3 regions of the Vibrio sp. QJM3NY_26 genome follow, and region 3 is predicted to be linked to each of the others. Evidence: predicted binding sites of a transcription regulator. Region 3 holds the regulator's gene; each other region holds the start of a gene.
What was found. The regulator CRP, encoded in region 3, controls carbon source genes, mostly activating them, when cyclic AMP is high. The targets are predictions, from matches to a motif close to TGTGANNNNNNTCACA.
Positions count from the first base shown of each region.

Region 1 (8,242 bases), 330 kb from region 3:
ACGGTGGCCGTATGCTGAGTCGAAATCAACGAAGTTAGTGAACACGATAGTGTTGTCGCCCGCTTCAGTGATCGCTTCTTTAGTTGCTTCAAATAGCGCTGGAATACCTGTTGCTTTGGTTTTCTGAGTGATACCACAACCTGCGTAGATGTCAGAGATTTTACCGATTGAGTGAACGTTGCCGCCCTTCTCATCAACCAGTTTCTGAAGTACCGTCGCCGCTGGTGGCTCAACAGAAAGGTCACGACGGTTACCAGTACGTTCGAATTGACCTTTACCAGCACCAATAAACGGACGAGCGATAACACGACCAATGTTGTAGTCAGCTAGCTCTTCACGAGCAATCTGACAAAGATCTAATAGGTTTTGTAGACCGAATGTCTCTTCATGACAAGCGATCTGGAAGACAGAGTCTGCAGAAGTGTAGAAGATTGGCAGGCCAGTCTTCATGTGTTCTTCACCTAGATTGTCTAGGATTTCTGTACCCGATGAGTGGCAGTTACCTAAGAAGTCAGATAGACCAGCACGCTCAAGGATGCGATCAGTCAGTTCTTTTGGAAAGCTGTTCTCTTTGTCGGTGAAGTAGCCCCAGTCAAACAATACCGGTACACCTGCGATTTCCCAGTGACCTGATGGCGTGTCTTTACCAGAAGACAGCTCAGCAGCATGACCGTAAGCGCCAATGATCTCAGCGTCTGCGTCCATACCTGGAGCAAAGCGACCTGTAGACTCTTTGTGAGCCATAGCTAAACCAAGCTTAGACAGGTTTGGCAGCGTTAGTGGACCTTTACGATCCGCGTTGTCTGCAAGGCCTTGATCACAATGGTCAGCAATGTGACCCATTGTATCCGAACCTACATCGCCGAATGTGTCAGCATCCGCTGTTTCACCGATACCGAATGAATCTAAAACTAAAATAAATGCTCTTTTCATTTTCTTCACCAACTTATTGCTCTTTGCACCAGAACTCTGTTTATCGGTATACACGAGGTATACCGATACCTGTTATTTACACGTCTTCAGAACGAATCTGACGGTAAACATCTGGCGTTGCTGTATATTCTCCGCCCACAGTGATTGCATTTTGTAATGCCGTCGCAGCTTCTTGCCACTGTTGTTCATTGCGAGCATGGATCATTGCTAATGGTTTATCGTCGCTTGCTACTTCGCCAAGGCGAATGAAGCTATCAAAACCGACTGCGTAATCAATGCTGTCTGTTGCTACGCGGCGACCACCGCCCATACCAACGACAGCCATACCAATTGCACGCGTATCCATCGCTGATACTACACCGCTTTCGAGTGCGTACACTGGTTTAACAATTTCTGCTTTTTCTAGGTAGTTATCGTAGTTCGTTACGAAATCCACTGGACCACCAAGGCCCGCTACCATCTTACCGAAGCACTCTGCTGCTTTACCGTTATCCAGTACTGCCATCAGTTTTTCACGCGCTTCATCTGAATCTTTTGCTAGGTTACCCAGCACCAACATTTCCGCACACGACGCTAGCGTTATTTCCAACAAACGTGGATTACGGTATTCGCCTGTTAGGAATTGAACCGCTTCACGGACTTCAACTGCGTTACCCGCTGAAGAAGCCAGAACTTGGTTCATGTCCGTTAGGATTGCTGTTGTTTTAGTGCCTGCACCGTTTGCTACTGCAACGATAGATTTTGCTAACTCTTCAGATGCTTCATACGTTGGCATGAATGCGCCTGAACCGACTTTTACGTCCATTACTAGAGAATCAAGACCAGCGGCCAGTTTCTTAGATAGGATTGAAGCGGTGATCAGTGAGATGTTGTCTACTGTTGCTGTGATATCACGAGTCGCATAAACACGCTTATCAGCCGGTGCTAGATCGCCGGTTTGGCCGATGATCGCCACGCCAGCTTCTTTGGTTACGGCACCAAACACATCGTTGGTTGGTGTAATGTTGTAACCAGGGATAGATTCTAGCTTGTCTAGCGTACCGCCAGTGTGGCCTAAACCGCGACCAGAGATCATTGGAACAAAACCGCCACATGCTGCCACCATAGGGCCAAGCATCAAAGAGGTTACGTCGCCAACACCACCAGTAGAGTGTTTATCAACGATTGGGCCATCAAAGTTCATGTGGCTCCAGTCAATCACCATGCCTGAATCACGCATTGCACATGTTAGTGCGATACGTTCTGGCATCGTCATTTCATTGAAAAAGATAGCCATTGCGAATGCGGCAATTTGGCCTTCAGAAACCGTGTTTTTAGCGACACCTTGGATGAAAAAGTTAATTTCTTCTGTGGTCAGTACTTCGTTATCACGTTTTCTGCGAATAATTTCTTGAGGTAGATACATTAGTTCCTCCCAAACTCTAGTGAGTATGGTGTGTAGGGAAAGAGGTAATATGGAGTAACTTAACGTCACTCCATCAAACAGACTTAATTGTTATCAATACTCTAAATATTTGGCGTTGCAGTTAGGCGGCCAGCAAGTTCATTCCTATGAGCATAGAAGCTCTATGTGATTAGGAGGAACTTGCGCAGGCAACAACGCTGCGGCGTCAAATATGACGAGTAAATTAGTATGCTGCTGGATCAGCAGTCTGGTCTGTCACTTCTAATGTATTAAGAAGGTTAGTCAGTAGGCTTGAAGCACCAAAACGGTAGTGCATGTTGTCTGCCCACTCAGCGCCTAGTAGCTCATCAGCCATTGCTAGGTAAGCTTGAGCATCTTCAGCTGTACGTACGCCACCAGCTGGTTTGAAACCAACAGTTTTAGCCACGCCCATGTCACGAATAACTTCAAGCATCATGCGCGCGAACTCAGGAGTCGCGTTTACTGGCACTTTACCTGTTGAAGTTTTGATGAAGTCTGCACCTGCTTCGATACAGATCTGAGAAGCTTTCTTGATAAGTGCTTCTTCTTTTAGCTCACCAGTTTCGATGATCACTTTAAGCGTGATGTCACCACAAGCGGCTTTACATTGCTTAACTAGCTCAAAGCCAACTTCTTCGTTGCCAGCAATAAGAGCACGGTATGGGAATACTACGTCAACTTCGTCTGCGCCGTACGCTACCGCTGCTTTCGTTTCTGCAACAGCAATTTCGATGTCGTCATTACCATGAGGGAAGTTAGTTACAGTCGCGATGCGTACTTCTGGAGTACCTTGCTCACGCAACGCCTTCTTAGCGGCTGGGATGAAGCGAGGGTAAATACAGATTGCAGCGGTGTTACCAACTGCAGTCTTCGCGTCATGACAAAGCGCCACTACTTTTTCAGTAGTATCGTCATCATTTAGCGTAGTTAGGTCCATAAGTTTAAGTGCACGTAGAGCTGCTGCTTTTAAATCGCTCATTTCTATCTCCGATCAATATATTCAAATAGTTAACTACTTCGCCACCCATCCAGTATAGATGGATATTTTAGTAATGCTCAGTAGTCACAAATGAACGGACTTGGTTCCCTGAAGACTTGATAACTTTCGCTATCAATTGCAATCCTTGTCACCGCACAGTACCAGTTTGGTCTATGGCACAACAAATCAGTCATGTTGTGTCTAACATCTATAGCGTATCGCTAAGTTTGGCTTAATCCCAGAAGAATAACCTTTAGATAAATCCAAGCAGTTACTTTCTTGCCAACAAGAGACATCCTGTCCCTTAAGCTTATACATTATAGGTATCCATCAATAAATTGTAGTGCTCCTTAGAACGCAAACGGTTTGTATCTCAAAAAAACATTCTAGACCCATTTTCGACTCCAAGCATTCACTCATGCTAATGCTCAAAATCACTAGGCCCAAAAACAAAAAAGCCCCGCAGCAATTTCTTGCTACGGGGCGATATTATTATGGCGTCTATATATCGATTTCTAACTGATTAGAAAGACAGGAAGAAGCCAGCAATTGTTGCTGCCATCAGGTTAGATAGAGTACCAGCTACAACCGCTTTAACACCCATACGTGCGATGTCGTGACGACGGTTTGGAGCAATACCACCTAGACCACCTAGAAGAATCGCAATTGAAGAAAGGTTTGCGAAACCACATAGAGCGAACGAGATAATTGCTTGAGTCTTAACAGACATTACTTGACCAGTCGCTTCAACGATTTGAGCGTTGTCACCGATGTATGGTACGAAGTTTAGGTATGCAACGAATTCGTTAACAACTGTCTTCTGACCAATGAAAGAACCAGCAATAGTTGCTTCTTCCCATGGAACACCAATGATGAATGCTAACGGTGCGAAGATCCAACCTAGAAGAAGTTCTAGAGTTAGGTTTTCCATACCGAACCAACCACCGATGCCACCTAGGATACCGTTGATAAGAGCGATTAGACCGATGAATGCTAGTAGCATTGCACCAACGTTAAGTGCTAGTTGTAGACCAACTGACGCACCGCCAGCAGCTGCATCGATAACGTTAGCAGGCTTGTCGTCGCCACCGTCGATGTCTGAACCTAGGTTCTCGTCAACTTCATCAGTTTCAGGCTTGATGATTTTAGCGAATAGTAGACCACCAGGTGCTGCCATGAATGACGCTGCTACTAGGTACTCTAGAGGTACACCCATAGATGCGTAACCCGCTAGTACACCACCAGCAACAGATGCTAAACCACCACACATTACTGCGAATAGTTCAGAGTTAGTCATTTTAGGAACAAATGGACGAACTACTAAAGGTGCTTCAGTTTGACCAACGAAAATGTTTGCTGCTGCAGACATTGACTCGGCGCGAGAAGTACCTAGAGCTTTCTGAAGACCACCACCAAGAACCTTGATTACAACTTGCATCGCACCAATGTAGTAAAGTACAGAGATAAGAGCAGAGAAGAAGATTAGTGTTGGTAGAACTTGGAATGCAAAGATGAAACCGATACCGTCAACTGAGAAGTTAACAAGGCTACCAAATAGGAAGCCAGTACCATCTTTACCGTAGTCGATCACGTTTGCTACACCAGCAGAGAAACCTGCAAGTAGATCACGACCCCAAGGGATGTAAAGTACGAATGCACCAAGTGCGAATTGGATAGCGAAAGCGCCACCCACTGTTCTGATATTAATTGCTTTGCGGTTGTCGGATAGTAGTACTGCGATTGCAATCAGTGCAACCATTCCGACGAGGCTCATAAACAGGCTCATAGTTTATGACTTCCTTATTAGTTATTTATTGGCGTGTTACAAAATGGGGCTATAAAGCGGAGGCAATTATACTCATGCGACCACTAATAAAGTAATGCCGTCCTCACACTTTCGTACAAGATTCATGTACCATTCACACGCAAATGTGAACCAAATCACAAGCTCGGTGCAATTTACGCAAACGATAAACAAAAACCTTCGATTTTATTCACATATACCGAATGCTCGATGGCTATTTTGCCAAATTTGCGCTGCAACCGATTGCTTTGGCTCTTTTCTAAGCAAAAATAGTTCATTTAAGATCGTAACTAAATGTTTGGAATGATTAACATTTCCTTGATTTCCATACATGGGCATGTCCGGTGCATCCGTTTCTAATACCAGGCATTCAAGAGGCAGTTTTGCGATGGTTGTGCGTGTTTTTTGTGCTCTGGGGTAAGTAATCGTTCCACCGACACCAATATAGAAACCGAGCTTGATCCACGCCAAAGCTTGCTGTTCACTCCCTGAAAAACCGTGAATCACCCCACCAAAAGTGAACTTGTGCTGCTTTAATAGTTCAATGAGTCGGTTATAAGACTTCCTCTCATGGATGATCAAAGGCAGCTCAAATGCCTTCGCAAGCTCCATTTGTTGGATGAAAAAGCGTTCTTGTTTCTCCCGCTCGACATCGACAAAAAAGTCGAGACCACACTCTCCTATCGCAACGCATTGACTGTTTTTTGATGAGAGTAATTGGCGAAGCTCTGAGAATTGCTCGCCATTGGCTTGCTCTAAAAAGTAAGGGTGAAAACCTAAGGCGTAGTAAACATTAGGGTAAGATTTGGCGATTTTATCGAGCTTCGACCAGTTACTTTGGCCAATAGAAGGAATAAGAATCTTCTCGACTTGAGCTTGTTTCGCTTCTTTAAGATAGCTATCAATACTTTGATCCGGTGTAGCTCCCTGATCAATTACAATATTTTGCTCAAACGCCTTAAAATCCGCATGGCAATGAGTATCAAACAGCGGAAAGTCACTTATTTGCTGTGTCATCTTCCCTACTCTCTGTTTGTTTCCCTTGGGGATCACGACGATAAGCCACGCAGCTGCGCTTGTTCTCAGGCGTTAAACCAAGCTCCTCGCACCACTTATCGTATTTCTTAATCCAAGCTTTTATCCAACTGAACATCATTGCCTCTAACCTCAGCCTCTAAGCCTTAAATAAAACGCATTAAAAAACGCCTATTGCAGAACAATAGACGTTTTTGTTTAACTCGAATAGAGCGCGGAGAAATTAGTGCTCGCGCGTCGCTCGGAACTGAACGTCAGGGAAACGTTCAGAAGCTAGGTTCAAGTTCACCATTGTAGGTGCGATGTAAGACAGGTTATCACCACCATCTAACGCTAGGTTAGCTTGGTTCTTACGTTTGAACTCTTCTAGTTTCTTCGCGTCATCACATTCAATCCAGCGAGCTGTTGCAACGTTAACACCTTCGTAGATAGCTTCTACGTTGTATTCCGCTTTCAAGCGCGCTACAACCACGTCGAACTGAAGTACACCAACCGCACCAACGATCAGGTCGTTGTTCTGCATAGGACGGAATACTTGTACTGCGCCCTCTTCAGAAAGCTGAACCAAACCTTTTAGAAGTTGCTTCTGCTTTAGTGGATCGCGTAGACGAATACGACGGAATAGCTCAGGCGCGAAGTTGGGAATACCAGCGAACTTCAAGCTTTCGCCTTGAGTAAAGGTATCACCAATCTGGATTGTGCCATGGTTATGCAAGCCAATGATGTCACCAGCATACGCTTTTTCAGCTCGCGCACGGTCGCCCGCCATGAAAGTTACCGCATCCGAAATACTTACGTTCTTGCCAGTACGAACATGATTCATCTTCATACCTTGGTTGTAAGTACCCGAAACGATACGCATGAATGCGATACGGTCACGATGTTTTGGATCCATGTTTGCTTGGATCTTAAAGACGAAGCCAGAGAACTTCTCTTCTGTCGCTTCAACATCACGCTCGTTAGCTTGACGAGTTTGAGGACCCGGAGCCCACTTAGTCAAACCATCTAGCATGTGGTCAACACCAAAGTTACCCAATGCTGTACCGAAGTAAACAGGCGTTAGTTCACCAGCAAGGAACAAATCGAGATCAAACTCAGGACATGCGCCAATAACCAATTCAAGCTCTTCACGAACACTGCTCGCCAGATCTTCGCCAACAGCTTCGTCTAGTTCAGGGTTATCTAAACCTTTAATGATGCGAACTTCTTGGATCTCATGGCCATGGCCAGATTCGTACAAGATCGTTTCATCACGATGAATGTGATAAACACCTTTAAACTCTTTACCACAACCGATTGGCCATGAGATTGGAGCACAAGCCATACCTAGCTCGCTTTCCACTTCATCAAGCACTTCCATTGGGTCACGAACGTCACGGTCAAGTTTGTTCATAAACGTTACGATTGGAGTATCACGTAGACGCGTTACTTCCATCAATTTACGAGTACGATCCTCGACACCTTTCGCAGCATCGATAACCATCAAACAAGAGTCAACCGCTGTTAGTGTACGGTACGTATCTTCCGAGAAATCTTCGTGTCCTGGAGTATCGAGTAGGTTTACTAGGCAATCATTGTATGGGAATTGCATTACCGACGTAGTTACCGAGATACCACGTTCTTTTTCCATCTCCATCCAGTCAGATTTAGCGTGCTGGTTAGAGCCACGGCCTTTTACGGTACCCGCTTTTTGAATCGCGTTTCCGAATAAAAGAACTTTTTCAGTAATCGTGGTTTTACCCGCATCCGGGTGAGAGATAATTGCAAACGTTCTACGTTTGCTCACTTCTTGTTGGAAAGACATAGTCGCCCTTTGCTGATCTAAAGCGTAAAAAGGGCAAGTAGATAATACTTGCCCTTGAATTCTGTGTGCGGATTATACAGAAAGCGAATCACTTTCTAAAGGGTCAGTTTGCACCCTATTTATCGCTGATTCTGTGGTTAGCTATTTAGGGTTAGCTAAAAGACATAATATGATTAGCTAAACGACATGAAAAGATAGCTCATAATGATCGCATCTTCGTTGCCTTGCTTGGTTGGGTAATAGTTACGACGGCGATCGACT
Region 1 is NZ_CM173515.1:2,784,609-2,792,850, forward strand. It holds gene AC3CH4_RS12250 (phosphopentomutase) at 1-933, opposite strand, end outside; gene deoA (thymidine phosphorylase) at 1,010-2,338, opposite strand; gene deoC (deoxyribose-phosphate aldolase) at 2,562-3,338, opposite strand; gene AC3CH4_RS12265 (NupC/NupG family nucleoside CNT transporter) at 3,862-5,124, opposite strand; gene AC3CH4_RS12270 (TatD family hydrolase) at 5,329-6,159, opposite strand; gene AC3CH4_RS12275 (DUF5363 family protein) at 6,140-6,295, opposite strand; gene prfC (peptide chain release factor 3) at 6,401-7,981, opposite strand; gene rimI (ribosomal protein S18-alanine N-acetyltransferase) at 8,155-8,242, opposite strand, start outside.
Region 1: a site for CRP is predicted at 5,269-5,284, ahead of AC3CH4_RS12265 (NupC/NupG family nucleoside CNT transporter). Genes of this name have one in related genera too.

Region 2 (8,242 bases), 570 kb from region 3:
TAAAGCCTTGAATGGTAGGTTGCTCGGATAATCCAATATTCAAGAAGAAGCAGACAAGGAAAAGCTCTTTGAGGTTAAACAGCGATTTCGACAGCTCTGAAGCTTTTGGGTGACCGGCTAACAACATACCTAAGATCAGAGCACCTAGATCTGGTTTAACCCCTACAAACTGGAACAAGCCTGCACCGACGACCAATGCGAAGAAAATGCCGAACAGCACCAACATTTCGCCGTGACCAACCCAGTCGAGGACTTTGTAGAACAATGGACGACAGAATGGCAAAGCGAACAGTGCGATGGCATACCACTCTGGAATTTTGCCTGTCGATGCCGTTAAGAAGACCACGGCAAAGATATCCTGCATGACCAGAATACCGATCGCTAATGTTCCATAGGTCGCATTCATTTCCCCTTTCTCTTGCAGAGACTTAACTGCGAATACGGTACTAGAGAATGAAAGGGCAAAACCGAGTAGAACAATCTGTTCTATTGACATAGCTGCCAACGAGGAAATACCTAGGAATTTAAAACCAAACAGGGCGACCGCAAAAAACAGAGTGGATAAAAGGTTGTGGATTGTTGCGCCAGCCCAGATCTCTTTAGAGAGCAGGGTTTTGATATCGAGCTTTAAGCCAATCGTAAATAGAAGCAGGGTGACACCAAGGTCAGCCAAGGTAATGATGGTGTCATTGGTTTCAAAACCCAGAGCAAAGAGCCCAAAACCAGCGACCAAAAAGCCGACCAATGGGGGAAGGTGACACTTTAAAGCAATAAATCCTGCAATAAACGCAGTGGATATTAATATAAGTTCCATAACTTGTAGTAGTAGTTCCCTAGCTTAAAAAAACGGGCCGTGTTTATACAAACACGGCCCGCGGAAAATCAGAGTTGTTTTTCTTTAGTCTTCAAGAAGCTTTTGAAGTAACACACCGTTGAGCATAGCGCGCTTAATCATGGCAAAAGCTCCCATCGTAGGATGTTTATCGATCTGTGATGCTACAATAGGCAGGCCGCTATGGAAAGCCGTTAACGACTGATTCTCTACATTGCGCTTAATTGCAGGGAAAACAATCTCTTGTGCCTTTGTAATATCACCAGCAATGATAACTTTCTGAGGGTTAAACAAGTTAATCGTCATTGCGATAGCTTTACCCAGTTGATTACCTACTCGAACCAAACTTTGCTTAGCCAGTTCGTCGCCATTGATAGCATGGTCACATACATCTTGAATGGTAATGTGCTCAATCTCTGTTAGCGAGGACTCATAACCTTGCTTAATTAGCTTTTGGACACGTTCAACAATGGCAGGGTTTGCCGCTACGGTTTCAAGACAACCGAAATTACCGCATTGGCATTGCTCGCCAAGTGGATCAATTTGGATATGACCAATTTCACCCACGTTGCGGTTATGGCCAAGGAAAACCTGACCATTAACAATAATACCAGCACCAGTACCACGGTGAACGCTAACCAAAATAGAATCTTGGCTGTCTTTACTTGCACCGAAGTAGTGCTCAGCAAGTGCCATTCCTCGAACGTCATTACCAACAAAACAAGCAACATGGAATGTGTCGCGAATAATGTCGCTTAACGCAAGGTTATCGATGTCTGTATTTGGCATGTACTCAACCACACCTGTCGTTGGGTTAACCAAGCCTGGAAGAGTGACACCAATGGCAATCAGTTGGTCGATCTTTGGTTGGTGTTCAGCAATGAAAGCCTTCAAGTTATTGACCAAGCCTTGGGTGAGGTCTGATTGGTCTGAGTAATTCAGGTCTTGCTGTTGGAAAGCCAGCTCACGACCGCCAAGGTCATGCAGGCTTATTTGAATGTAATCTCGACCCAAGCGCACAGCGACAGAGTGAAAAGGCTCTACTTCTGTGGTTAGGGAGATAGCGCGTCTACCGCCAGTAGACGCTTGCTGCGCAACCTCTTTAATTAGGCCGCGCTCTAAAAGTTGGCGGGTAATTTTTGTAACACTTGCCGGTGCGAGTTGGCTTACATCAGCCACTTGTATACGACTGATAGGCCCTTGTTGGTCTATTAGTCGGTATACCGCCGCACTGTTTAGTTGTTTAACTAAGTCTACGTTACCTATTTGTCCGCCATTCATACTTAATTGTGCTCGTATTGTCCGTTAACAACAGTCGCTTTAACGTTAAAGTCTCGGTCAAATACAGCTAGGTTTGCAACCATGCCTTTTTTGATTCGACCTAGCTTGCTTTCTACACCGATAGCCGTAGCTGGGTATAGCGTAGCCATGCGAAGAGCTTCGTCTAAAGCGATACCGGCGTGCTCAACTGTATTCTGAACTGCTTCAATCATAGTCAGAGCTGAGCCGCCCAGTGTGCCGTTTTCATCAACACACTTACCATCACGGTAATATACTTTCTTACCGACAAAAATAAAGTATTCCATGTCAGCACCTGCAGGAGCTGTGGCATCCGTCACTAATACCAACTTTTCTCCCTTGATTTTATGCGCAATTCTGATGTTTGCGTAATCAACATGGAAGCCATCGGCAATAATGCCAGCATAAACCTCAGGCGTATCGTAAATCGCGCCAACAACGCCAGGCTCACGACCAACCATAGGAGTCATTGCATTGAATAGATGAGTGGCAAAAGTGATACCTGATTCGAAACCTTGACGAGCTTCTGCGTACGTTGCATTCGTGTGACCAATCGAAACAACCACACCAGCTTTGCGCAGACGCTCAATGTGTTCTGGGTCGTTGAGTTCTGGAGCCAATGTTACTTTTGCAACAAGGTCATTGTTCTCACAGATAAGCTCAATCATTTCGCTGTCTGATTTACGAATGTGATCGACGCTGTGAATGCCTTTTTTCGCGACGTTTAAATACGGGCCTTCAAGGTGTAGGCCAAGAGATTGGTTTTGGTATTGGTTGTGATACTCACGAGCTGCGGTAATAACCGCGCGCATGTCTTCGTCAGAAGAAGTGATTAGCGTTGGCAGGAAGCTAGTACAGCCAGATTTAAGGTTTGCTTTGTGCATGATCTGCATTGTGTCTGCAGTGATCTCATCGTTAAGCATTACACCGCCACAACCATTCAATTGTAGGTCAATGAAGCCTGGGCTTAGGTTTGCTCCGTTTAGGTCGCGAACTTCGATTCCTTCTGGTAATTCAGAGATAGGACAGACTTTTTTGATCAGTTTGTTTTCGATTACAACAGCATGATCGGTTAGAACATCACTACCAGTGTAAATTTTACAGTTACTTAGCGCGTACATAGTCAGCTAATCCTTATTTCGTGAGATCTTTAAAATTTGTTCGTTACCTAAATGTGGACTTAGTTTGCGAGCATCATTTACGTAACGATTTATCTTTTATGGGCAAACGGCTTCAAAATGGGAAGCTATTTAAGTTGTTGAAAAATATATGAACAATTGATTATTGATATACATTTAGGTTCACTTTTAATGATTATTTATTGGACAGCGTAAACCCAGGGATACCATCATTTTACCTAATGGTTAGGTTTAGATTTTATCTATAAACGTTCATTTTTTTGAATGATAAAATAAGTTTTATGATCTCGCTAGCAAAAACCTCTGGATTTGGTAAAAACTGGTGATTACGATCACAAATGGTAAGGTTTTAATTTGCGGAGCAAAATTAATTGAATACACTGAATAGGACTAAATTGAGCGACTAAAATAAGTTTCTCAAACGAATTCTAAAAAATCCTATAGGGGGAAACAACTGGTGAATATTCTAGGATATGCACAGAAGCTTGGTAAGGCGTTAATGCTACCAATCGCAACGCTTCCGATTGCGGCGCTTCTTTTACGTTTAGGTCAAGGCGATTTACTTGATATTCCATTCATGGCAGAAGCTGGTGGTGCTATCTTCGGTAACCTACCATTGCTATTTGGTCTAGGTATCGCGATTGGTCTTTCTAAAGACGGTAACGGCGCAGCGGGTCTTGCTGGTGCAGTTGCTTACTTCGTACTAACAGCAACAGCAACCACAATTAACGCAGACGTTAACATGTCATTCTTCGGCGGTATCTTCGCAGGTATCATCGCAGGTCACTCTTACAACGCTTTCCATGCAACACGCCTTCCTGAGTGGCTGGCTTTCTTCGCGGGTAAACGTTTAGTACCTATCATGGCCGGTCTATTTGCACTTGTTGCAGGTGCTGTGTCTGGTGTGGTTTGGCCTGGTATTCAATCTGGTCTAGATGCACTAGCTCACGCGGTATCAACGTCTGGTGCTGTTGGCCAATTCGTTTACGGTACTCTTAACCGTGCACTAATCCCTGTAGGTCTACACCACGTATTGAACTCATACTTCTGGTTCGGTATGGGTACGTGTCAAGAAATCATCGTTGCTGGTCAAGGCGCATTCGCTAACATCACTCAACTTTGTGTTGACCCGGCACTGGCTAAAACTCTAGTTGTTGGTCAAGAGCATACATTCACATTCGCTAACTCAGTAACTCCAGAGATTACTACTGTTGTTAAAGAAGTGACTGAAACAGTTAAATCTGGCGACCTACACCGTTTCTTCGGTGGCGATAAAGGCGCTGGCGTATTCATGAACGGTTTCTTCCCAGTAATGATGTTCGGTCTACCAGGTGCTGCACTTGCAATGTACCTAGCTGCTCCTGCTGAAAAACGTAGCCAAGTTGGTGGCGCATTGTTCTCAGTTGCATTCTGTTCATTCCTAACAGGTATCACAGAGCCGCTAGAATTCATGTTCGTATTCCTAGCTCCTGCTCTATACGCAATGCACGCGGTATTTACAGGTCTGTCTCTAGTAGTGGCAAACATGTTTGGTACTCTGCACGGTTTCGGTTTCTCTGCTGGTCTAATCGACTTCGTACTGAACTGGGGTCTAGCAACTAAACCATTCACTCTACTATTGATTGGCTTAGCATTCGGTGCTCTATACTTCTTCACTTTCTCTTTCGCAATCCGCGCTTTCAACTTGAAATCGCCAGGTCGTGAAGATGATGACGAAGCTGCAGCAGCTCCTGCTGGTGACGCGCCAAAAGGTGACGTTGCTCGTCAATACCTGAAAGCTCTAGGTGGTCACGAAAACCTGACTTCAATCGATGCTTGTATCACTCGTCTACGTCTAACTCTTAAAGACCGCTCTATCGCTGATGAAGTTGTTCTTAAGAAACTTGGCGCTAAAGGTGTGGTTAAACTAGGTGAGAACAACCTACAGGTTATCCTAGGCCCACTAGCTGAAATCGTCGCTGGCGAAATGAAAGCTATCGGTGCAGGTGAAGACCTATCTGATGTAAAACTTCCATAGTAAAGGAAGTACTTGTTAAGACGTAACAACGGCTCTTAACTAAGTTTCAAATTGAAAGCCTCCCACACGGGAGGCTTTTTTGTGCCTGTCATTTAAGGCCAGTGAACAAGGTTCGTTCTATTCTTCATCGAATAGCAGAAATAATCACAATTAACTGATGGTTCTTATTGTGCAAAGGCGAAGAATTGTGGATGATTAGCAACAATGATCTTTCTATCTTTGATAGGCAGCAAAAGCCGCCTTTGTCTCGGATATGAAAGATAACTTTCTCTGACAATACTAAATACATAGAGGTGCTATAGATGAGTGAAGCTGAGGCTCGTCCATCGAATTTCATTCGCCAAATTATCGATAAAGATTTAGCGGATGGTACACACAGTAGCGTGCATACTCGTTTCCCGCCGGAGCCAAATGGCTACCTGCACATTGGTCACGCTAAATCTATTTGCTTGAACTTTGGTATTGCTCAGGACTACCAGGGACAATGTAATCTTCGTTTCGATGATACAAACCCTGAAAAAGAAGACGTTGAATACGTTGAGTCAATTAAGAATGATGTAAGCTGGTTAGGCTTCGAATGGTCTGGTGATATTTGTTACTCATCAAACTACTTCGATACGCTTTACGCTTATGCTGTGGAATTAATTAATAAAGGCTTAGCGTATGTTGACGAGCTAAGTCCTGAGCAGATCCGTGAATACCGTGGCACGTTAAAAGAGCCTGGTAAAGCGAGCCCATACCGCGATCGTAGCCCTGAAGAAAACCTAGCGTTATTTGAGAAAATGCGTGACGGTGGCTTCGAAGAAGGCAAAGCATGTCTACGTGCTAAGATCGACATGAGCTCATCTTTCATGGTTATGCGCGATCCAGTTATCTACCGTGTTCGTTTTGCTCACCACCATCAGACTGCTGACAAGTGGTGCATTTACCCAATGTACGACTTCACTCACTGTATCTCTGATGCGCTAGAGGGCATTACGCACTCTATCTGTACGCTTGAATTCCAAGATAACCGTCGTTTGTATGACTGGGTTCTAGACAACATCACGATTGATTGCCAACCTCGACAGTATGAGTTTAGCCGTCTGAATCTTGAATACACGGTAATGTCGAAGCGTAAGCTGAACCAACTTGTGGTTGAAAACCTAGTTGAAGGTTGGGACGATCCACGTATGCCAACAATCTCTGGTTTGCGTCGTCGTGGCTTCACTTCAAGTTCGATTCGCGAATTCTGTAAACGTATTGGTGTGACTAAGCAAGAGAACATGATTGAGTTCGGCTCACTTGAATCTTGTATCCGTGATGATCTGAACGAAAATGCACCTCGTGCAATGGCTGTTCTTGACCCTATCAAGGTCGTGATTGAAAACTACGACGCTGATACAGTAGAAACACTGACAGTGGCAAATCACCCGAACAAGCCAGAAATGGGTACTCGTGAAGTTCCATTTACACGCGAAGTTTGGATTGAACGTGACGACTTCCGTGAAGAAGCAAACAAGAAGTACAAGCGTTTGGTTCTAGGTAAAGAAGTTCGCCTACGTGGTGCTTACGTGATCAAAGCTGAACGTATCGAAAAAGATGCAGAAGGCAACATTACGACTATCTTCTGTTCTTACGACAATGAAACACTCGGTAAGAACCCTGCAGATGGCCGTAAAGTGAAAGGCGTTATCCATTGGGTATCGGCTGATAAAGCACTGCCTGCTGAGATTCGTTTGTACGATCGTCTATTCACTGTGGCAAACCCAGCCGCTGCTGATGATTTCGCTGCAACGCTTAACCCTGAGTCACTTGTTACGCTAAACGGTTTTGTTGAACCTAGCCTAGCAGAAGGTGTGGCAGAGCAAGCGTATCAGTTTGAACGTACAGGTTACTTCTGCGTAGATTCGAAAGACTCGAAAGCAGACGCGCTAGTATTCAACCGTACTGTTGGCCTACGTGATACTTGGGGTAAAACTGAAGCTTAATGGCTTTGTTTTTCTCAGTTCTGTTTTTCCAAGCTTAGTGTCTTAAAGCTTACTTTCTCAAGATACGCTTAATAAAAAACCGGCTTAGAGCCGGTTTTTTTGTGTCTGGGAAATAACCAAATTGTGGGCCAAGTTACTGTGATTCTTAATACGGTATCAACCCAAATAAAAAACGCCGGCCTAAGCCAGCGTTCTGTGTTACTTCTTCGCTTTATGTGCGTCTGGGTTGCCTTTGCAATCCCCAGTGATGCTTTTACCATACAGATACAAACTGTGGTTGGTTAGCTGTACGTTGTAGCGTTGAGCGATTTCTTTTTGTCTTTCTTCGATAAGATCATCAGAGAATTCGATAACTTCACCGCAGTCTAAACATACTAGGTGATCGTGGTGATGCTGTGTTGAAAGTTCAAATACAGACTTACCACCTTCAAAGTGGTGGCGAGTTACAATGCCAGCATCATCGAATTGGTTCAGTACGCGATAAACGGTCGCAAGACCTATCTCTTCACCTAAATCGATCAGCTTTTTATATAAATCTTCAGCACTAATATGTTGGCAGTCTGGTTGTTGTAATACTTCTAAAATTTTGAGCCGTGGGAGGGTCACTTTAAGACCAGCATCTTTTAGCGCTTGATTATTGTCTGACATATACTTTCCTGTTGATGATCTGCAGCAATTAACAGAATTCAATATTAATACCATTATAGTTTAGTCAGGCATAACAATAAACCACGAACTTCAAAGGGTTACTTACTGACATCACAATCTGTTTTGTAAATTGGAAGTATCTCACTTATAGTGGAGGTACGACCAGTCAAGCTGACGGTGTTTCTGATATGAACATGGAATGTTGTTATGAATAAGCAACTCGCAAAAATATATAAACCCAACATTGTAAAATTTGCTCTCAATATTTGGCCTCCTTTTTGGGGATCGGGAATTCGAATAGCTCACATTAGCCATGACTTTAGGGTTGTTAAGACGA
Region 2 is NZ_CM173515.1:2,545,473-2,553,714, reverse strand. It holds gene AC3CH4_RS11175 (cation:proton antiporter domain-containing protein) at 1-814, opposite strand, end outside; gene nagC (DNA-binding transcriptional regulator NagC) at 899-2,113, opposite strand; gene nagA (N-acetylglucosamine-6-phosphate deacetylase) at 2,116-3,252, opposite strand; gene nagE (N-acetylglucosamine-specific PTS transporter subunit IIBC) at 3,770-5,287, shown strand; gene glnS (glutamine--tRNA ligase) at 5,590-7,257, shown strand; gene fcrX (ferric iron uptake transcriptional regulator FcrX) at 7,456-7,905, opposite strand; gene AC3CH4_RS11145 (DUF4442 domain-containing protein) at 8,113-8,242, shown strand, end outside.
Region 2: a site for CRP is predicted at 3,592-3,607, ahead of nagE (N-acetylglucosamine-specific PTS transporter subunit IIBC). Genes of this name have one in related genera too.

Region 3 (8,242 bases):
TGCTGACGCGACGGTTTATACCATTATCCAGTCGGCCTTCATCAGTGCAGGCCAACGTTGTACATGTGCACGTCGCTTGTATGTACCTGTTGGCGAGAAGGGCGAACAACTGCTTGATAAGCTTGTTGCGGCTACCTTGAAAATTCGTGTTGATCAGCCATTCGCTGAACCTGCACCCTTCATGGGACCACAAATCTCTGAAACGGCCGCTAAGTTCATTCTGAACGCACAAGCTAATCTGCAATCACTAGGTGGTGTAAGCCTAGTCGAAGCAAAAGCGGGCGAAGCGGCGTTTGTTTCTCCGGGTATAATCGATGCAACCAACATTGCTGAGTTGCCAGATGAAGAGTACTTCGGCCCATTGTTGCAAGTGGTTCGTTACCAATCGTTAGAGCAAGCCGTTGAATTGGCTAATGACACGCGCTTTGGTTTGTCTGCCGGTTTAGTATCAACAGACGATTCAGAGTGGGAATACTTCGTTGACCATATCCGTGCGGGTATTGTTAACCGTAACCGCCAGCTAACAGGCGCAAGTGGTGATGCACCATTTGGTGGCCCGGGTGCTTCAGGCAACCTACGCCCAAGTGCTTACTACGCGGCGGACTACTGTGCTTACCCAATGGCGTCAATGGAAGGTGGTGAAACTCAACTGCCAGCTACGTTTAGCCCAGGTATTGAGCTGTAGTTTTGGCTTTTAAGCTATAACTTGATGAATCATAAGCTTATGAGCTCTAGGTTCATGAGTAACAGATTGATTGTGTAATAAGGAAGCGGTGTTATCGCTTCCTCTTTTCACCCACGTCCGACACCTCGATTGGGCGGTAGATAATAATAGAACAAGTATGTCACAGGCTGATGGCTGCTGACTCTGTGTCCAGCCTCTCCCTTTCTAATCCAAATTACTAGCTTGCTAGAACCTCTGACAAGGAGTCACCATGACGCCCGATCTACTCTTTAAATCACTATGGGACGATTACATTCACAGGCTTTGCCCATCGGCTGAGAAAGTTCATCATCTGCTGAAAGAAGACGAAGCCTTGATTAATGATCATATTGCACTGCGTACTTTCAATGTTGCACCTCTGGGTATTGAAACACTGGCCAAGCCTTTCCTTGAATTAGGCTACAAGGCGTGTGGCGACTACTTGTTTGAGAGCAAGAAGTTAGTGGCTAAGCACTACGAGCACCCAGACCCAAACCAACCGAAAGTGTTCATTAGTGAGTTGAAGGTAGAAGAGTGTTCAAGTGACTTACAACAGATCGTTGCTAAGTTGGTTGAGCAAGTGGACGTAAGCAAGCTTCAAGGTCATGAGTTCTTGTTTGGTGGTCGCCTTTGGGATCTGAGCTTCGCGGATTTCCAAGTGCTAGCAAAAGAGAGTGAATACGCGTCTTGGCTAGCGGCTCATGGTTACGGTGCCAACCACTTTACGGTGAGTGTGAATCAGCTTAATGAGTTCGATGAAGTACAGACTGTGAATGACTATTTGAGTGATTCAGGTTTCACTATCAATGCATCTGGCGGTCAGGTTAAAGGCTCTCCAGAGGTCTTATTAGAGCAATCATCTACAATGGCAGACAAAGTCCCAGTTTCATTTGTTGAAGGCAATGAGGTGATTCCTGGTGGCTTCTACGAGTTCGCTAAGCGTTATGCGATGGCGAATGGTGAGCTTTATACAGGATTTGTTGCAGCATCGGCTGACAAGATCTTTGAGAGCACCAACGGTTAAAGAAAGATACGAGCACGGGCTTTACCCTAAAGATGCGGGTACGCTTCGCTTTGAGAGTGTTTGCGCTTGGACGCGGGAGGTGCTCCATTCGCATCTGCTCTCTAGATCTTTAGAAAACAAAAAAGCCACCAAATTTGCATTTGGTGGCTTTCAAATTTTTGGCTCAGTTAATCGAGATTAACGAGTGCCGTATACCACGATAGTTTTACCGTGTGCAGAAATTAGGTTCTGCTCTTCTAGCATCTTCAAGATACGGCCTACTGTCTCGCGAGAACAACCAACAATCTGGCCAATCTCTTGACGAGTGATCTTGATTTGCATGCCGTCAGGGTGAGTCATTGCATCTGGCTGTTTCGCTAGGTTAAGTAGCGTTTGAGCGATACGACCTGTTACGTCAAGGAACGCTAAGTCACCAACCTTTTGGCTAGTTACTTGTAGACGGTTTGCCATTTGCGCTGAAAGGCGCATTAGGATATCTGGGTTCACTTGGATAAGTTGACGGAATTTCTTGAAAGAAATTTCAGCCACTTCACAAGGAGATTTTGCACGAACCCATGCAGTACGCTCTTGGTCTTCTTCGAAGAGGCCAAGTTCACCAATGAAGTCACCTTGGTTTAGGTAAGAAAGAATCATTTCCTTACCTTCTTCGTCTTTGATAAGAACTGCCACAGAACCTTTAACGATGTAGTACAAGGTTTCTGCCTTTTCACCAGCATGAATCAAAGTACTTTTTGAAGGGTACTTATGAATATGACAGTGTGAAAGGAACCACTCTAATGTTGGATCGGTTTGGGGTTTACCTAGAACCATAATATCTTACTTCCTCTGCAGGGTATGCTTGCCGCTTTCCGTATTTTAGCTAAGCCTGGATTGACTTGTAGGATAAGAGCACTCGTTGAGCGCTGCAAGCTATCTTGTGTTTCGTTTAAGAATAGTATCCTTTTTCAGGTACTATTTCTTGATTTTAATCGTGACCAAGCTACGATTTTTTACGCAAAATTGTGCACATGATCACGGTATGAAAAGTAATCAACCAGAATGGTGTCTTGTTAACCTATTTTTCCGGTTTCGATGAGCTGTTGTAGGATGGGCCTTACAATGAGCTCCATAGCAAAACTCATCTTACCGCCTGGCACCACAAGCGTGTTGTGGCGTGACATAAATGAGCCATCTATCATAGCTAGAAGGTAGGGGAAATCGACGTTTTTGATGCCACGCAAACGTATAACAACGAAGCTTTCGTCTAAACTTGGAATCCCTTTAGCGTTCAGTGGATTCGATGTATCTACGGTTGGAACACGCTGAAAGTTGATGTGAGTACGTGAAAATTGTGGGGTGATGTAATTAAGGTAATCATCCATTGAGCGAACAATAGAATCCATTACTGCTTCGCGTGAGTGGCCACGATCGCGTGTGTCACGAACGAATTTTTGGATCCACTCAAGGTTGACGATTGGCACCATGCCGATCAGCAAGTCGACGTGTTGTGAGACATTGATGTCGCCATCTACCACGCCACCATGAAGACCTTCGTAGAACATCACATCGGAATTTTCTGGGATCTCTTGCCATGGCGTAAAGGTGCCCGGCATTTGATTGTAAGGCACGGCTTCATCGAAGGTATGTAGGTAACTACGGACTTTACCCGTGCCTTCATTACCGTATTGACGGAAGAACTCTTCTAATGCGCCAAAATCGTTGGCTTGTGGACCAAAGTAGCTGATGTGCTTACCTTGCTCGCGAGCCTTACGGATCTCGACGTCCATCTCTGGTCGAGTGAAGCGATGGAAACTATCCCCTTCAACCCAAGCGGCCTTCACGTCCATCATATTGAACATTTTTCGGAAGGCTTCTGAGGTAGTGGTGGTGCCGGCTCCTGATGAACCCGTCACCGCAATAATTGGATGTTTAGCGGACATGACAACCCTTGTCTTTTGAGTAACTTACTTGTTAGCAATCGTTTACCACTATAACACGGCTCCTTTATGAGCGCAGCTTAGAAGCGTTTTGTGACTTGAATATCAACGGTTTCATGCAGCTCAGAAAACACGATGCTGACTTCCTTTGAGGCTAATTGATGTTTCACTTGATCAATCTTGTTTTGCAGTGAAACCTCTACGTCGCCGTAGTCTGTGCCTTCACGCAGCACGAATTCTTTAATGAGGTTTTCCAGTGTTTCTGGCGCAATGTCTTGCCATGGGATGATCATAAATACTTCTCTCTTTTATGTTCATAAATAGGTTTATTGATGTGTTGATTACTGTGTTTAGTGACGTTTACCACTCAGTCCTTAAAAAAGGCTCGGCCATTATGCTGAATCTTGAATACTTTCATAGTAGGCGGGTAATGCTTCTTCTAACCAAAACCTTGGTTTGAGCGTGCTACCGGTAATGAACCCCACATGGCCGCCTTTTTGAAATAGGCGATAATCGATGTTATCGGGCAACACGAACTTTGGAATCACGTCGTCTGTCATAAACGGATCGTCTTTGGCATGGATGATCTGAGTCGGTAGTTTAATCTTATTAAGTTTTGGAAGCGCTGAGCACTGAGCATAGTAGTCCTGAGCATTCTTGAACCCGTGCAGAGGCGCAGTAATCCGTTCATCAAACTCATACAGCTTGTCTATCTTCTTAATGGTTTCGGCGGTGATACCGAGCTTTTCTTGCAGCAGCTTAATCTTTTTCAAGGCATTCGATTTGAGAGAGTTGAGCAGGTACTTTTTATAGAGCTTAGAGAAACCTCGCTCAATACGACTAGAGCAACAAGCCAGATCAAAAGGTGCAGAGACAATCGTCGCCGCCGACAGCAATGGGTCGTCCGCGTACTCAGCCAAATAGTTCGCCAGCATGTTACCGCCCAAAGAGATACCAACCGCTACCTTAGGGTTATTGGGAAACTGGGCGTGTAGATGTCTTAGGAAAAAGCGTGCATCTTCGACTTCACCTGAATGGTAAGCGCGAGCCAAGCGATTGGGCTTTCCGCTGCAGCCTCTGAAGTGCATCATCACTGATAGCCAGCCATCTTTAGCAAAGGCATTCATCAGTCCGTTGGCATAAGGGCTTTCAAAGCTTCCCTCTAAGCCATGGAATAGAACGAATATCGGCTTGTTACTTCGAGCCTCATTACTTGGGGTGTCACCCTCTGGCGATTCGCTCCAAGCAAGATCGAGAAAGTCACCGTCGGGTGTTTCTAAGGTTTGCCATTGAGGGTCAAACAATGCCTGCTTTCTAATAAATCGTGGCACTAAGGTTTGTAAGTGCGGATTAGATAAACCAGCGGCTGCGGTAAATATTGTCATAAAAACAGTCCATGCTTCTTTTATGGGCTTTGATAAAGTGTTGAGCTTTTAGCGAAACGCCCACGTTTTTATTTGAGCTTGGTTGATTCTCGGTATAAGCGCAAGGGTTTCACTGATACGGGTTACAAAAACAGGGTGTAGGTAACTGGTTGAATATTGTCGAGATTGAGCTTCAAACATATTGCTAGTCATGCGCGCCACTCCCGTGTGGAAACGAAGAGCGATACTACCAAGGTAAGCTTGGATCTTGATTGAAGATTAGAGAAAGGAAACGCGTTAGGGTTGAGGTGCTGGTTCAGAAAAAGCGTCGTAGAGGTTTTCAGCCCCTAATAAACGACAGTATTGAAAAGCGAGTGGTGATTGCTGGTTAGCCGTAAGCTGAAGAGAATTAATGCAGTCGACGAGATCAGATTGCTGTTGCTTCTCTAACTGCAGTTCAAATTGGAGAGCTTCACGGTAGAGGGAATCGACGACTTGAGGTTTGAGGTGCTTACGCAGCTCTCGGTAGCTATGAAGCAGGGTTTCAGAGCGGCTTAAGCACTGTTGTACCTTGTGCCACTCTTCTTCGGCAAAAGACAATTGCTGCTCATCGAGCCATTTGAGAAGCAGCAGTAGATTGACGTTGCCGTGGAACTGGTTTTGCAAAGCTAGGCACGCATCCTTTACACCGCGCACACTGTAATACTGAAGGCTAAATTGCCATAGTCGTTCCAGTGTTAGTGATATTGGTGCGTGCTCTGGGCTCATAAGCTATCCATATCCTGTTCCATCTGCTCAAGCTCTTCTTGAGTGGACATCCAATCCATTTCAACTTCTTCTAGCTGCGACTTACTGCTCGCTTGGAGAGCGAGTACTTTATTCAGTTTAGCCTTATTTTCAGCTTCATACAGTGAAGTGTCGGATAATTCTTGCTCAGCTTCTTCGAGAGATAGCGTTAACTTATCCATCTGCTTTTCAAATTGAGTCAGCTTTTTACGAAGTGGTGCCGTCAGTTTACGGAACTCGGCTTCTTTACGTTTCTGCTCTTTTTTCGCTGCTGCACTGTTGGCTCCGTCTTTTGCTGGTGCCAATGCTTGTGCTTCTTTGCGCTCAACTTTCTGCTGTTCGGTTAGCCACTTGTAGTAATCGCTTAAGTCACCATCAAACGGTGCCACCTGACGGTCGTGCACAAGGTATAAATCATCAGTAGTCGCACGAAGTAGGTAGCGGTCGTGCGATACGATAACCATCGCGCCTTCAAACGTTTGTAGGGCGAAGGTCAACGCCTGACGCATGTCGAGATCCAAGTGGTTGGTTGGTTCATCGAGTAACAACAGGTTCGGCTTTTGCCATACCAGTAGCGCTAATACTAAACGCGCTTTTTCACCACCCGAGAATGGCGCCACCTTGTCGAGTGCTTTTTCACCTTGGAAGCCAAAGCTACCTAGGTAGTCACGCAGTTGTTGCTCGGTGTGTTTCGGCGCAATTTGCATCATGTGCTGAAGTGGCGTTTCTTCTGGGTGCAACGTCTCCAATTGATGCTGAGCGAAGTAACCCATCTTAACGCCTTGCGAATAGCTCAGCTCACCGCCTTGCTGTTTCAGTTCACCTGAAAGCAGCTTGATTAGCGTTGATTTACCAGCACCATTTCGACCAAGCAGACCAATTCGGCTGCCGGGTACTAGATTAAGGCGAATCTTCTCTAGAATCAGATTGTCATCATAGCCCGCTGATACTTCATCCATCATCATGATTGGATTTGGTAGCGCGTCTGGCTCTCTAAACTCAAAGCTGAATGGATTATCAAACTGAGCGGGCAGCACTTGTTCCATTTTCTCTAGTGCTTTAATACGGCTTTGCGCTTGGCGAGCCTTTGATGCTTTGTAGCGGAAACGGTCAATGTAGCTCTGCATGTGAGACATTTGTTTCTGCTGCTTTTGGAACATTGCCTGCTGCAGGATTAACTTTTGTGCTCGTTGAGTTTCAAACGATGAGTAGTTACCGGTGTATTCATTGAGCTGCTGGTTTTCAACATGCACGATGCGGTTGACGATAGGATCTAAGAAGTCTCTATCGTGCGAGATAAGAACCAGTGTGCCTGGGTAGTTTTGTAACCAACGCTCTAGCCACATTACTGCGTCTAAATCCAAGTGGTTGGTAGGCTCATCGAGTAGCAGTAAGTCACTGCGACATAGAAGGGCTTGCGCTAAGTTCAAACGCATACGCCAACCACCCGAGAACTGGGTTAGGTTCCATGTCATTTGCTCTTGGCGAAAGCCTAGGCCATCCAATAACTCGGCAGCACGTGCTTTGATGCTGTAACCACCAATGGTTTCAATCTTGCCGTGGATCTCTGCGACTAATGTGCCGTTGTCGGCTTGTTCCGCTTTCTCTAGTTGATCTTCAAGGCCACGGTATTCACGGTCGCCATCAATCACGTATTCAATGGCTGTTCTTTCTAATGCTGGTGTTTCTTGAGCAACCCAAGCCATTTCCCAATGAGCTGGTTTACTGAACGAGCCTGCATCAATAGACAGTTCGTCCTTGATTAGGGCGAACAGCGTAGATTTACCACAGCCGTTTTTACCAACCAAACCGATCTTGTCGCCAGGATGAAAAGTCGCAGATGCTTGGTCGAGGAGTGGCTTACCACCGCGGAGCAATTGAATATCAGAGAAAGTAATCATAATTGAAATAGCATAGAAATTAGAGGTGAACAGACGCCTGCATAGTAGGCTGAAACCAGATAAAAGTCGATCACAATGCAATTTGCGTTATGATGCCAATAACATATTAATAACTTTTGCTTAAATTCTTGTGGCCTTGCCACCGTTTAGCCCTCAAAGGAATGTTTCAAAGGAATGAGTAATACTCCCTCGACAGACAAAGCCGTGCCAAAGGTGTTAATAATCTACGCACACCCAGAGCCGCACACCTCTATTGCTAATCAAATGATGGTTAAAAAGGTCGAGTCGCTCGGTCATGTCAAAATTCACGATCTCTACGCCATCTACCCAGACTTCTTTATCGATGTGCCTTATGAGCATGACTTACTCCTAGAGTACGATGTGATTGTGTTCCAGCATCCTCTGTTTATGTATTCCTGTCCTTCGTTATTGAAGGAGTGGTTTGATCGTGTGTTAGGAAAAGGATTTGCATTCGGTGAGCAGAGTGCGCTTAAAGGCAAACACTGGCGCAGCGTTATTACTACTGGTGGTAAAGAAGAGGCGTTTGG
Region 3 is NZ_CM173515.1:3,118,054-3,126,295, reverse strand. It holds gene astD (succinylglutamate-semialdehyde dehydrogenase) at 1-685, shown strand, start outside; gene AC3CH4_RS13990 (DUF1338 domain-containing protein) at 936-1,727, shown strand; gene crp (cAMP-activated global transcriptional regulator CRP) at 1,905-2,537, opposite strand; gene AC3CH4_RS13980 (phosphoribulokinase) at 2,777-3,646, opposite strand; gene AC3CH4_RS13975 (YheU family protein) at 3,724-3,936, opposite strand; gene AC3CH4_RS13970 (hydrolase) at 4,036-5,028, opposite strand; gene AC3CH4_RS13965 (TIGR02444 family protein) at 5,305-5,775, opposite strand; gene AC3CH4_RS13960 (ABC transporter ATP-binding protein) at 5,772-7,694, opposite strand; gene kefG (glutathione-regulated potassium-efflux system ancillary protein KefG) at 7,869-8,242, shown strand, end outside.